Regions from separate parts of the Pseudomonas sp. LS_2 genome, predicted to be linked through region 2. Evidence: riboswitches for the same ligand, from Rfam matches in the RefSeq annotation. Region 2 holds a riboswitch; the other holds the start of a gene.
The links. Region 2 has a riboswitch for cobalamin ahead of RAC97_RS04240 (ABC transporter ATP-binding protein). Riboswitches for the same ligand answer to the same signal wherever they lie in the genome.
Positions count from the first base shown of each region.

Region 1: another riboswitch for cobalamin. It lies ahead of RAC97_RS15500 (TonB-dependent receptor); the one in region 2 lies ahead of RAC97_RS04240 (ABC transporter ATP-binding protein).

Region 1 is NZ_JAVAYC010000015.1:97,929-104,696, reverse strand. Features, by position in the region: gene RAC97_RS15530 (NAD(P)H-dependent oxidoreductase) at 1-458, shown strand, start outside; gene thpR (RNA 2',3'-cyclic phosphodiesterase) at 394-939, opposite strand; gene lpxO (lipid A hydroxylase LpxO) at 1,075-1,974, shown strand; gene RAC97_RS15515 (hypothetical protein) at 2,163-2,591, shown strand; gene RAC97_RS15510 (carboxymuconolactone decarboxylase family protein) at 2,681-3,025, shown strand; gene RAC97_RS15505 (GNAT family N-acetyltransferase) at 3,103-3,672, shown strand; cobalamin riboswitch at 3,745-3,948, shown strand; gene RAC97_RS15500 (TonB-dependent receptor) at 4,061-6,187, shown strand; gene RAC97_RS15495 (peptidylprolyl isomerase) at 6,282-6,557, shown strand; gene RAC97_RS15490 (metallophosphoesterase) at 6,564-6,768, opposite strand, start outside.
Region 2 is NZ_JAVAYC010000003.1:215,249-222,016, forward strand. Features, by position in the region: partial or broken gene RAC97_RS04230 (ATP-binding protein) at 1-2,466, shown strand, start outside; gene RAC97_RS04235 (response regulator) at 2,441-3,112, shown strand; cobalamin riboswitch at 3,167-3,375, shown strand; gene RAC97_RS04240 (ABC transporter ATP-binding protein) at 3,485-4,261, shown strand; gene RAC97_RS04245 (ABC transporter substrate-binding protein) at 4,258-5,226, shown strand; gene RAC97_RS04250 (FecCD family ABC transporter permease) at 5,226-6,248, shown strand; gene RAC97_RS04255 (YbdD/YjiX family protein) at 6,245-6,448, opposite strand; gene RAC97_RS04260 (co-regulatory protein PtrA N-terminal domain-containing protein) at 6,676-6,768, shown strand, end outside.

The DNA of each region.
Region 1 (6,768 bases), on a different contig from region 2:
CGGATGTACGCGCCGAGCAGGCTCGCATCGACCGCGCCGATACCCTGGTGCTGGTCTATCCGGTCTACTGGTGGTCGATGCCTGCGCTGCTAAAGGGCTGGGTGGATCGGGTGTTCAGCAATGGCTGGGCGTTCGGCTACAACGCTGACGGATCCACCCGCAAGCTGCTGAGTCGTATGAAGGTGCACCTGCTGGCAGTCGCCGGCGCCGACACCGGCCTGTTCCAACGTCACGGCTACGGTGAAGCGATGCGCATTCAGATCGAGCACGGCATGTTCGACTACTGCGGCGCCCAGGTGCTCAGCTCGACCCTGCTGACGGACAGCGAAACGCAAGACCCGAAGATTCACCTGCAAACCGCACGAGCACTGGGTGAGCAGCTGTTCGCCGAGGTCAGTCCGCCAACGACCACTCGGCCAGCGGCCAGTAGCTCCCCTTACGCGACTCATACAGCGTGAACTGACGGGCATTGAGAAAGAATTCCGGTGCCACGCTGGCCTCAGGAGGCTGGCCGCGGAAATCCCGTGACAGCGTCAAGTGCGGCCGATATTCACGGCTTGGCCCGGCAAGTCCCAGGGGCAATGTTGCCTGCTCCAGGGCATAGACCAGCTGGCGCAGCGCGGCGGGCGTGTCCCTGGCGCCCAGTACCAGTGCACCCGCCTTCGGCCACACCTGCAACTGGTCGAGCAGCAGACGCAGCGGTGCGCCGGGTCGCTTGATCTGTGCGACGGCGGCGCACAGTGCGGGCACCTGGGCGGAGTCGACATCGCCGAGAAACAGCAAGGTCACATGGAAGTTTTCCGCTGGCACCGGCTTGCCGCTGCGCAGGCTCAAGCCGCGCCGCCATTGAGCGACGGCTCGGCGCTGCGGCTCGCCCATCGACAGGGCGAAGAACAACCGCTTGAAAGGGGCGCCGCTGGGGCGTACGTCCTGGGGCATGGCATCTCCTTGGCGGATTAAACGTTTGCGCCACCGCTCGCACGCAACGTAACAATGTGTTCAAAGCGCGGCGATGATTGTTTATGCTGGCGAGCTCAGGCCATGGCGCATGGCCATTTCGACAAGTATCCGTCCATGAAAATTGCACTCGTACTGATCTTCGCTCTCTCGATCGCCTATGTTCACCTGCGCGGTCGGGTGCGCCACAAACTTACGCGCCAACTGGGCGACCACTCCAGCTTCCTGGCTCCGGTCAACAGCTTTCTCTACCTGTTCTCTCGCCACCCGGCCAAGCCTTACCTGCCGGTCGAGGCATTCCCCGAGCTGCAGCCGCTCAAGGACAACTGGCAGGAGATTCGCGAAGAGGCGCAGCAACTGCTGCATGCGGGCGAAATCAAGAAGTCCGACAATTATGACGATGTGGGCTTCAATTCGTTCTTCAAGACCGGCTGGAAGCGCTTCTACCTGAAGTGGTACGGCGAAAGCCACCCCTCGGCGATGACCCTGTGCCCGCGTACCACCGCGCTGCTGCAACAGATCGGCACCGTCAAGGCGGCCATGTTCGCCACCCTGCCGCCGGGCGCCAAGCTGGTGCGTCATCGCGACCCCTATGCCGGCTCCTACCGCTACCACTTGGGCCTGGACACGCCCAACGACGACGGCTGCTACATCGATGTGGACGGCGAGAAGTACTCCTGGCGCGATGGCGAGGCCGTGGTATTCGACGAAACCTATATCCACTACGCCGCCAATACCACCGATCACAACCGCATCATCCTGTTCTGCGACATCGAGCGGCCGCTGAAGTACCGCTGGGCCACTGCCTTCAACCGCTGGTTCAGCCGCAACGTGATGGCCGCCGCCGCAGCGCCGAACGATGCCAATGACAAGACCGGCGGCATCAACCGCCTGTTCACCCGCATCTACAAGATCCGCGAGCGCGGCAAGGCGATGAAGAAGCGCAACCGCACCCGCTACTACCTGGAGAAGTGGGCCGTGGTGGCTGCGCTGGTGCTGGTGTTCATCTACATCTGAGTTTTCCCCCTGAAACGCAATCGGCCAGCCTCTTCGCTGGTCGATTGCGTTTCAGGGGCGTGCCATGCCGAGGTGCGCCGCACCTGTCATTTTTGTCAGTTGTGGCGTTTTGCACCACGGCCTAGCTTACGAGGGCTATCGCGGTAAGCGGCCTACGCTTGCCGATCTCTCGCCAAAGGAGCTAAGCCATGAGCGCTACCTTCGACACTGAAAAAATGCAGATTGCCCTTTCCCAAGGGCTTGTAACGGGCACCTTCCAACCGGCACTGCATGACCACCATGAGACGCTGAACGTCAGCAACGCACTGCTCGAAAAACGTGATAACGAATATTGGCTGCACGGTTATGAATTCCTGCAGGTATCGCCCGAGATAAAGGCACAGGGCGTGCGCTTTCACCTCAACGGTGAAGGTGCAGTGACCGAGGCACAGGTTCTACTGAATGACTGGTTTCACAATGCTGAAATAGAGCAGCTTCAACGGATTATCTGGGAGCCTGAGCAGTTGAGGGTGCAAATCCTCTTCAACCTGTCGTTCGAGATCGGGAGCAAGAAATACACCCTGCGCGACGGGCGCATCGACCTGAGCTCTTCGAGCCTGCTGCTCACCGATATGTGATCGCAATCCAAGCCTGTCCGTTGTGCTGCAGGAGCCTCAGATTCGTGTAGCCTGGGCGTTCCTGTTACCAACCTGACCAGGTGAAGACAATGAGCATGATGGACTGGGACGCCTACCGTAAGCAGTTGATGGCCGGTATCGGCGACCTCAAGCACCTCTCTCCCGATACCGTTGCTGGCTACGCAACCGCCAGCGGCGCCGGCGCCAAGACCAACCACCTCGACGCCAAGACCCGCGAGCTGATTTCCCTGGCCGTGGCTGTTACCACCCGTTGCGACGGTTGCATCGCCGTGCACTCCAAGCAAGCCGTCAAGCACGGTGCCAGCCGCGAGGAAATCGCCGAGGCGCTGGGGGTGGCGATTGCGGTGAACGCCGGTGCAGCGCTGGTGTATTCGGCTCGGGTGCTGGATGCCGTGGGCAAGCCCGACGCGTGAATGCCCAGGCGCCGCCAGCCTTGCACGGCGGCGGCGCAACACCCAGACTGGACGGCCCGACCCGTGCAGGAACCCACATGATCCACATCCGCCCCATGGCCTCAGAGGACTTCGAGCGCTTCTGGCCTACCTTCCAGGCCATCGTCCAGGCCCGCGAAACCTACGCCTATGCCCCCGACCTGGATATCCAGCAAGCGCGCCAGCTATGGCTGGAGCTGCCCCTGCACACACTGGTGGCCGAGCAAGACGGCGAACTGCTCGGCAGCTACTACCTCAAGGCCAACGCTGCCGGCCCCGGTGCCCATGTCGGCAATTGCGGCTACATGGTCAGCGAGGCCGCACGCGGGCGTGGCGTGGCGCGGCTGATGTGCGAGCACTCGCAAAAACTGGCGCGCCAGGAAGGCTTCCTGGCCTTGCAGTTCAACTCGGTGGTGGCCAGCAACGAAGCGGCGGTGGCGCTGTGGAGCAAGCTCGGCTTCGAAACGGTCGGGCGCCTGCCCAAGGCCTACCGCCATGCCCGGCTGGGGCTGGTGGACTGCCTGGTGATGTACAAGTGGCTGGCCGATGAACCGGTGGTGGAGAAACCGGCACTGTTGATCGGGCGCAAGAACATCGAGGCGCGGGTGTCGCGTCGGCGCGGGCGATAGATAAGCCTCTACGCGACCCTCCCGCCTTTTCCTGCCTGCCTGAACGGTTGACTACCCACCTGTTCGATGGTCATATGCGCGCCAGTTTCAGGTGTCCTGCGCCGCCGTGCGCAGGGTGAAACGGGAAGCCGGTGCGTCCTTCATGACCAGTCCGGCGCTGCCCCCGCAACGGTAAGCGAGCGAACCCTTCGACAGACCACTGTGCACACGCATGGGAAGGTGAAGGTTTCACGACCCTCGCAAGCCCGGAGACCGGCCTGAAGCCTTTGTTGGCAAACCCGCGGTGGGCGGGCTCAGGCCGGTGTTCGCGTGCGCGCCTGCGCGCGTGGTTGCTCGTCTTTGCGTTGTTTCCACCGGGATCCATTCCGTCCTGCAACAGTGGAACGACATGTCCCGTACCTACAAGCTCCATGCCCTGGCGTCGTGCCTCGCCGTCTCGTTACCGGCCCTGGCCGAAGATGCCGGCAAGGGCATCCTGGCCCTGCCCTCGACCGCCATCACCGATACCCTCGACGAACAGAAGGTCGACCTGGCCAGCCCGACCCTTGCCGGCTCGCGGCTGAACCTCAGCGCCCTGGAAACCCCAGCCAGCACCAGCAGCATCACTGCCGAGCAAATCCGCCAGCGCAACAACGCTACCGTGCAGGACGCGGTGACCCGCTCGCCGGGGATCACCTCCATCGGTACCCCCGGCAACGGCAACACCGCCCTCTCCGCCCGGGGTTTCACCGGCCATAGCTCGGTGATGACCCTGTTCGACGGTTCGCGCCTGTACACCGGCGCCGGCACCCAGACCTTTCCGGTCGACCCGTGGATGGTCGAGCGCATCGACGTGATCCGCGGCCCGGCCTCGGTGCTCTACGGCGAGGGCGCCACCGGCGCGGTCATCAACGTGATTCCGAAAAAGCCGTTCAGCGGCGAGATCCGCAACCACGTGCGCCTGGGCTATGGCTCCTGGGACCGCCAGCAACTGGGCCTGGACAGCGGCGGCAGCCTGAGCGAGCGCCTGAGCTATCGCGTGACCGTCAACCAGCAGGAGGCCAACGGCTGGGTCGACCGCACCGACTCACGCAGCCTGGCAATCAGCGCCGCGCTGCGCTTCGACGCCACCGACGACCTGAGCTTTACCCTCGCCCACGAGCGCGGTGACCTGGAGCCGGCCAACTCCTTCGGCACGCCGCTGATCAACGGCCACTACCGCGACAGCCTGCGCAAGAAGAACTACAACATCCACAACGACGTGCAGCGCTACCACGACGAATGGACCCGCCTGACCACCGACTGGACCCTGAGCGACAGCCTCAGCGCCAGCAACCAGCTGTACTACATCAAGAGCCGCCGCCACTGGCGCAACGCCGAGGACTACAACTGGGACCCGAGCCGCGAGCAACTGGCGCGGGAAAGCTTTCTGGAGATCAAGCACAACCAGGAACAGATCGGCGACCGCCAGAGCTTTACCTTCGATCACGCGCTGTTCGGCCTGGCCAGCAGGAGCGTGGTGGGTGCCGAGTACAACAAGATCCGCTTCAACGTCGACAGCAACTCGCCCTACGTCGATGTCGGCGGCGACTACATCGACCCGTGGAGCCCCGCCCCAGGCGGGTTCCAGAGCCAGTCGCTGCTGCGTCCGCAGACCCTCTCCACCACCCACACCTTCGCGCTGTTCGCGGAGAACCGCACGCAGCTGACCGAGCGCCTGTCGCTGGTCACCGGCGTTCGCCGCGACCAGAACCATATCGACCGTGACAACCTGGTCAACGGCAGCCGCATCGACCGCAGCCTGCAAGGCGGCAACTGGCGCGCAGGACTGGTGTTCGCGGTTACCGACGACCTGTCGTTGTACGGCCAGTACTCCACCAGCGAGGACGGGGTGAACAACCTCATCAGCCTGAGCCCGGCGCAGATCAACTACGACCTGACCGAATCCAGGCAGACCGAGCTGGGCCTCAAGCAGCGCTTCTGGGAGGGACGCGGGGAATGGACCCTGGCGGCGTACCACATCGTCAAGAAGAAGCTGCTTGTCTACGACCCAGTCTCCAACACTCAGCAACAGGCTGGCCAGCAGACCTCCGAAGGCCTGGAAGCCACGCTGGAACTGGCCATGGGCAACCAGTGGCAGCTGTCGGCGAACGCTGCCCTGGTGCGCGCCAAGTACGACGACTTCGAGGAAAACACCTCGGCAGGGGTGGCCGACCGCGCCGGCAACCGCCCGGCCAACGTGCCACGGCGCACCGCCAACCTGTGGCTGAGCAAAGGCTTCGGCCAGGCCATCGAGGCAGGCCTGGGCCTGCGCTACGTCGACGAGCGCTACGCCAACACCGCCAACAGCCAGGGCGTGCCCGGCTACACCGTGGTCGATGCCAACCTGGGTTGGCAGGCGCTGCCTGATGTACGCCTGGGCTTGCAGTTGAACAACCTGTTCAACCGCGACCATGTGGTGGCCGCACACAGCGCCGAGCAGTGGTTGCTGGGGGCGCCGCGGTCCTATGTCGCGACGTTGGACTATAGCTTCTAGGGAGGCAGGCCAAAGCCGCCCGCCAAGGATGCATTGACTGACCGGCATTAGGCATAATGCTTGCCTTTTTTGCGCACGATGCAGGTACACCTTCATGAAAGCCCAAGCCCGCCACATCCTGGTCAAGACCGCTGCCGAGGCCGAGCAGCTGAAACAGCGCCTGGCCAAGGGCGAGGCTTTCGATGTGCTGGCCAGGAAGTTCTCCACCTGCCCTTCCGGCAAACGTGGCGGCGACCTGGGCGAAGTGCGCCCAGGGCAGATGGTGGGCGCCATCGACCAGGTGATTTTCAAGAAGGCACTGCGCGAGATACACGGGCCGGTCAAGAGCAAGTTCGGTTATCACCTGGTGCAGGTGTTCTACCGCGACTGAGTTGCCCTACAGTAGTCGCAACTCAGCCAACTCCAGCAGGGTGAAATAGCCACTGCCCCAGCCGCCGGTATCCAGGTGCCAGACATTGCCGAGCACCTTGGCCTTGAGCAGGGGTGTATGCCCCACCAGCAATGCACGCAGGCCCGCCACCTGGCGGTCGTCATCCTCACGCAGGCGCCGTCGCGACCACTGGCACACCTCCCGCACCTGG
Region 2 (6,768 bases):
ACTATGTGTTCGCCTCGCCAGAATGGGCGCTGGCGGCGATGACCCTGTTCGTGATCATTTCCCAGATAAAGATCAACCTGACCAACGCCTATGCAGGCTCGCTGGCCTGGTCGAACTTCTTCGCCAGGGTCACCCACAGCCATCCAGGGCGGGTGATCTGGCTGGTGTTCAACGTCATCATCGCGCTGGTACTGATGGAGCTGGGCGTGCTCGAGGCCATCGAGCAGGTGCTGGGGCTGTACGCCAACATCGCCATCGCATGGATTGGCGCGCTGGTGGCTGACCTTGTAATCAACAAGCCGCTGGGCCTTTCGCCCAGGCACATCGAGTTCAAGCGTGCGCACCTGTACGACATCAACCCGGTGGGCGTCGGCGCCATGTCCATCGCCTCGCTGGCGGCGTTCGCCGCGCATTTCGGCCTGTTCGGCGCAACGGCCCAGGCGGCGCCGCCGTTGATCTCGCTGCTGATCGCACTGGTGGTGACGCCGCTGCTCGCCTGGCTGACCCGGGGCCGCTACTACATTGCCCGCACCAGCCCAGAAGCCCTGCTCTATCCCCATGGCGACCAGGCCAACCTGCAATGCGGCCTGTGCAACAACGCCTTCGAGGCTGCGGACATGGCCTGGTGCCCAGCGTACGGGCTCGCCGATCTGCTCGCTGTGCTGTTCGCTGGACGCGCGCTGCGCCGACCGCTGCAAGCAAAGGGCGCGCCTGTCGATGCAGTTCGAGGACCTGCTCGGCCGCCTGTTGCCCCGCCGCTACCTGCACACGCGCCTGGCGCAGTACCTGGGCTTGCTGGCGATCCTGGTGCTAGGTTTGTCCGGCGCCCTGGCGCTGGTCTACAGCCAGGTCGCCCACGCCTTGGTCGACCAGTCGCCCGAGGCCTATCGCACGCTGCTTCTGGCCTTTCTCAAGGCCTTCCTGACCTTTTGCGTATTTGCCGGGGTGCTGGCCTGGTGGGTGGTGCTGACTCGGGAAAGCCGCCGGGTGGCGCTGGAGGAGTCGGAGCGCCAGACCCAGTTGCTGATCCAGGAAATCCAGGCCCACGACAAAACCGACCAGGCCTTGCAGGAAGCGAAGGAGGCTTCGGAAGCGGCCAATGCCGCCAAGAGCCGCTATGTGACCGGGCTCTCCCATGAGCTGCGCACACCGCTGAACAGCATTCTTGGCTTCACCCAGATCCTCCAGCGCGACCCGGCGACCCCCGTCCAGCACCAGGACTCGCTGGCGACCATCCTGCGCAGCAGCTCGCACCTGCTGTCGCTGATCGACGGGCTGCTGGACGTGGCCAAGATCGAGGCGGGCAAGCTGCGCCTGGAGCCGTCGGAAATCCTCTTGCAGCAGTTCTTGAGCGACCTGGAGCAGATGTTCGCCGGCACCGCCCGGGAAAAAGGCCTGGGCTTTCGCCTGGACCTGGTCGGGCGCATGCCGACAGTGGTACGCGGCGACGAGAAGCGGGTGCGCCAGATCCTCATCAACTTGCTGGGCAACGCGGTCAACTTCACCGACAGCGGCGAGGTCTGCCTGCGGGTCAGCTACCGGCGCGAAACGGCGATTTTCGAGGTGATCGACAGCGGCATCGGCATCGCTGCGGAGCAGATCGAGCGCATCTTCCAACCCTTCGAGCGCGGAGGCCTGGAGCGCCAGGACAAAGGCATGGGCCTGGGCCTGACGATTACCCGCATGCTCACCTCATTGATGGGCGGGGCGTTGTCGGTCACCAGCCAGCCCGGCGAAGGCACGCGCTTCCAGGTGCGCCTGTTTCTCTCGGAGGTGCGGGTGCCCAAGGCGGTCATCGCGGTCGATCACGACGTGGTCGGCTATGCAGGCGAGCGCCAGCGCATTCTGGTGGTGGACGATCATATCGAGCACCGCAAGGTCATCGTCGGCCTGCTCGGCCCTCTGGGCTTCGACCTGATAGAGGCAGCCAATGGCCAGGAAGCCATCCGGCAAGTGTCCCTGCACCACCCGGACCTGATCCTGATGGACCTGTCGATGCCGGACATGGACGGCTGGCAGACCCTGCGCCTGATCCGCCGCAACGCGTTGTCCCAGGCGCCGGTCATCGTCCTGTCGGCCAACGCCAACGCCTTCACTGACGACAAGGACAGTGAACTGCCATCCATGGAGCACGACTACTTGGCCAAGCCCGTGCACCTGCAGCAACTGCTCGATCTGCTCGCCCGCCACCTGCACCTGCACTGGCAACGCCGGCCGTCGCCCAGCCATGCCAGCGAATCGCCGTGGATGCTGCCACCGCGCAAGGACCTCGAGGAACTCTACGAGTTGTGTGGGCTGGGCTACATGCGCGGGATCCAGCAAAAGCTCGACATGCTCGAACGCAACGGTAGCGACAGCGCCGCGTTCATCGCCAGGCTGCGCGCCCTGGCCAAGGGTTTCCGCCTGGATGAACTCAGCCTGCAACTGAAGGAGGCCCTCAATGAGCACCCTGACCTCACCCGCTGATCACGGCGTGGTCCTGATCGTCGACGATACCCCGGACAACCTCGCGCTGCTCTCCGATGCCCTGGACGCGGCCGGCTACATGGTCCTGGTGGCGCTCGACGGCAGCAGCGCCCTGACCCGCCTGCAGCGCAGGCGCCCCGACCTGATCCTGCTGGACGCCATGATGCCCGGGCTCGACGGCTTCGAAACCTGCCGGCGCATCAAGCAGCAGCCCGACACGGCCGATATCCCGGTGCTGTTCATGACCGCGCTGACCGACAGCGAGCATGTGGTGCAGGGTTTCGAGGCCGGTGCCATCGACTATGTCACCAAGCCGATCCAGTGCGCCGAGGTGCTTGCCCGGGTGGCCTCGCACCTGCGTACCGCGCGCATCCTGCAGGCCGCGCGCCAGGCCTCGCAACCCATCGGCCTGGACCATGCCCCGGCCTACGGCACGCTGTCGCGGCGTTTCCAGCTTACCGAGCGCGAGGTGGAGGTGCTGCGCTGGGTGTCTTGCGGCAAGACCAACAAGGACATCGCCGACATCCTGCAACTGAGCCCCCGCACGGTGAACAAACACCTGGAGCATGTGTTCGTCAAGCTGGGGGTCGAGACCCGTACCGCAGCGATGTCCGTGGCGCTGGCGGCGATGGCGGAACGGGCCTGACCCAGCTGCTGCCCGCGACCTGACGCGGTTGACTCCCTCCCCCAATAATGCTCAGATGCGCCCCTTGTTCCAGGTGTCCCCCGCCGCCGCGCGAGGGATTAAACGGGAAGCCGGTGACTCGCCCTGCGCGATCAGTCCGGCGCTGCCCCCGCAACGGTAAGCGAGCGATGCATTCGAGACGCCACTGTGCCAGCCGGCATGGGAAGGCGAATGCCTCACGCCCCTCGCAAGCCCGGAGACCGGCCTGGTCCAGCAGTTGGCAACTCCCGCGGTGGGCGGGCGCAGGCCGGTATCCGCGGCATGTTTGTGCCGGCGAGCCTTCCAGCGCGTCCTCCGTTCGGGTCGAACTCACCCAGCAACGGTCGCATCGCCATGTCCTCCCCCACTTTGCGCATCGAAGGCCTGCACTGGGCACCCGGCCCGGGCCAGACGACGCTGCTCGAAGGCATCGACCTCGAAGTCGGCGCAGGTGAATTCGTCGGCCTGATCGGCCCCAACGGCAGCGGCAAGACCAGCCTGCTGCGCTGCGCCTACCGCTTCAACCGACCCCATCGAGGCCAGGTGACGCTGGCCGGCGAAGATATCTGGCAGCATCCCCCACGCTGGGTTGCCCGACGCATTGCGGTGATGCTGCAAGAGTTTCCCGAGGACTTCGGCCTGAGCGTGCGCGATATCGTCGCCATGGGGCGTACGCCGCACCTGGGGTGGCTGGAGGGCGACCGCGAGCCTGCCCTGGTCGAGACCACCCTGGCGCGCCTTCAGCTGGAGGCCATGGCCGACCAGGCGTTCATCCGCCTGTCCGGCGGTGAGAAGCAACGCGTGCTGCTGGCCCGCGCGTTGGTCCAGCAACCACAATTGCTGATTCTCGACGAGCCGACCAACCACCTCGACCCACGCTTTCAGCTCGCCCTGCTGCAACAACTGCGCGGCACCGGCTTGAGCCTGCTGGCCAGCTTCCACGACCTGAACCTGGCCGCTGCCTTCTGCGACCGCCTGTACGTCATCGACGCCGGGCGCATCGTCGCCTGCGGTACACCGCACCAGGTGCTGACCGAACATTGCCTGGCCGAGGTTTTCGGCGTGCAGGCGCTGGTCGACCGTCACCCGTTGGCCGCCCATCCACGCATCACCTGGATCACCTGCGCATGAAAGCCCTGCTCCCCTGCCTGGCCCTGCTGGCCACCCTGCCCCTCGCCGCCCACGCCAGCCACTACCCGTTGACCGTGCGCAGTTGCGAGCGCGACGTCACGTTCACCGAGGCGCCCACCCGCGCGGTCAGCCACGACATCAACCTTACCGGCATGCTTCTGGCCCTGGGCCTGCGCGAGCACATGGTCGGCTATAGCGGCATCAGCGGCTGGAAGACCCTCGACCCGGCGCTGCGCAAAGCGTTGGAAGGCCTGCCGGAAATCGCCCCACGCTATGCCTCGGTTGAGAACCTGCTGGAGGTGAACGCCGACCTGCTGTTCGCTGGCTGGAACTACGGCATGCGCATCGGCGGGCCGGTCACCCCGCAGACCCTGGCGCGGTTCGATATCCCGGTGTACGAGCTGAGCGAGTCTTGTTCGTGGATCATGCCGCAACGCTCGGCAAGTCTCGAAGACCTCTACCGCGACCTGGACAACCTCGGGCGTATCTTCGACGTACCCGAGCGCGCCCAGGCGCTGGTCGGCCAATTGCGCCGACGAGTCGCACAGGTAAGCGCGGCACTGGCCAAGGCCACCGAACATCCACGGGTATTCCTCTATGACAGCGGCGAAGACCGCCCCACCACTTCCGGGCGCCTGGGCATGCCGCAGGCGCTGATCGCCACCGCCGGTGGCGACAACGTGATGGCCGACGTGGCTGCCAGCTGGACCCAGGTCAGCTGGGAAAGCGTGGTGGAGCGCGACCCAGAGGTGATCGTGATCGTCGACTACGGCCCCACCAGCTGGCAGCAGAAACGCGACTTCCTGCTGCAGCACCCGGCCCTGGGTGGTGTCGAGGCCATTCGCAAACAGCGCTTCGTGGTGCTGTCGTATCTGCAAGTGACGCCGTCGGTGGAAAACGCCAGCGCCATCGAAACCCTGGCGTCGGCCCTGCATCCGCAATTGATCGAACAGGCGCCACGTTGATGCCCATCCGCAACCCCGTGGCCTACCGTGGGCTGATCGTCGTGCTGTCCGCCGCGCTGCTGCTGTCGTGCCTGTTGTCGCTAGGCTTCGGCGCTGCCCAGGTGCCCCTGGGCGAAGTGGCGAGCATCGTGCTGCAACAGCTCGGTGTGGGCAACGGCGGCGATGCCAGCCGTGGCCAGGCACAGATCGTCTGGCAGATCCGCGCGCCACGGGTGCTGCTGGGGGCCTTGGTGGGTGCCGGCTTGGCCCTGGTCGGTGGGGCGTTGCAGGCGGTGACCCGCAACCCGCTGGCTGACCCGCACCTGCTGGGTGTCAGCGCGGGCGCGGTGTTCGGCGCGGTCATGGTGGTGCTGTTCCTGGGCCAGTTCGCCGGGGTCTTCAGCTTGCCGGTGGCGGCCTTCGTGGGTGCTTTGGGCAGCATGCTGCTGGTGCTGGGCGTGGCCAGCCGTGGCGGGCGCCTGGAAAGCGACCGTCTGCTACTGGCCGGGGTGGCGGTGTCGTTCGTGGTGATGGCGGCGGCCAACCTGCTGCTGTACACCGGCGACCCTCACGCTACCAGTTCGGTGATGTTCTGGATGCTCGGAGGGCTGGGCCTGGCGCAATGGTCGTTGCTGTGGCTGCCGGCGCTCTGCGTATTGGCGGGGTTCGTCTTGCTGATGAGCCTGGCGCGTGCCTTGAATGCACTGATGAGCGGCGAGCAGACCGCCGTCAGCCTGGGGTTCGATACCCGTCGGGTGCGTGCCCACGTATTCGTGGGCTCGGCCCTGCTGACCGGGGTGCTGGTGTCGTTGTCCGGCGCCATCGGTTTCGTCGGCCTGATGCTGCCGCATGTGGCCAGGCGCCTGGCAGGCGCCGAGCACCGCCGCCTGCTGCCGGTGTGTGCGCTGCTGGGCGCGCTGTTCATGGTATGGGTGGATATGGGCGCGCGTACCCTGATCGCCCCCCAGGACTTGCCGATCGGCATCGCCACCGCTGCCATCGGTGGCTTGTTCTTCATCGTGTTGCTGCGCAGGAAGGCTTAGCAGCAGCGGGTGTTGCACTGGCGCTTGCCGTAGCGTGCCTCCTGGCGCTCGCGGAAGAACTCCTTCTGGCTCATCACCGGTTCACCGGGATGGTTGGCTTTGCGCAAGGCCACGTACTGCTCGTAGTCCGGCATGCCCACCAGCAGGCGGCTGAAGCGGCCGAGCCATTGGATACCGCGTTGGAGTTTGTTGCTGGACATGGACAGTGCTCCGTGTGCAGGTGCTTGAAGGTAAGCATCATGAGACTTCGCGGATGTATCGGCAATGTGTCGAACCGCGAAGGTTTTGTATTGTTTTGTAGCAAGTAGCCCTGTTTCGCGAGGACCAGCGGTCATCGCCGTTAATCCTGGGAAAATCCTGTCTCTCCATCATCGGCCTCGTTCGGCGTATTGCACGCCTGCGATTAAACGATGATGGAGAACTGCCCATGAAAGCCCTTACCTTCGCCCTGACTTTGCTTGCCGCCACCACCGCTACCTCGGCATTGGCCGAAGGCGGTTCCGACCGCCTCAAACAGCGC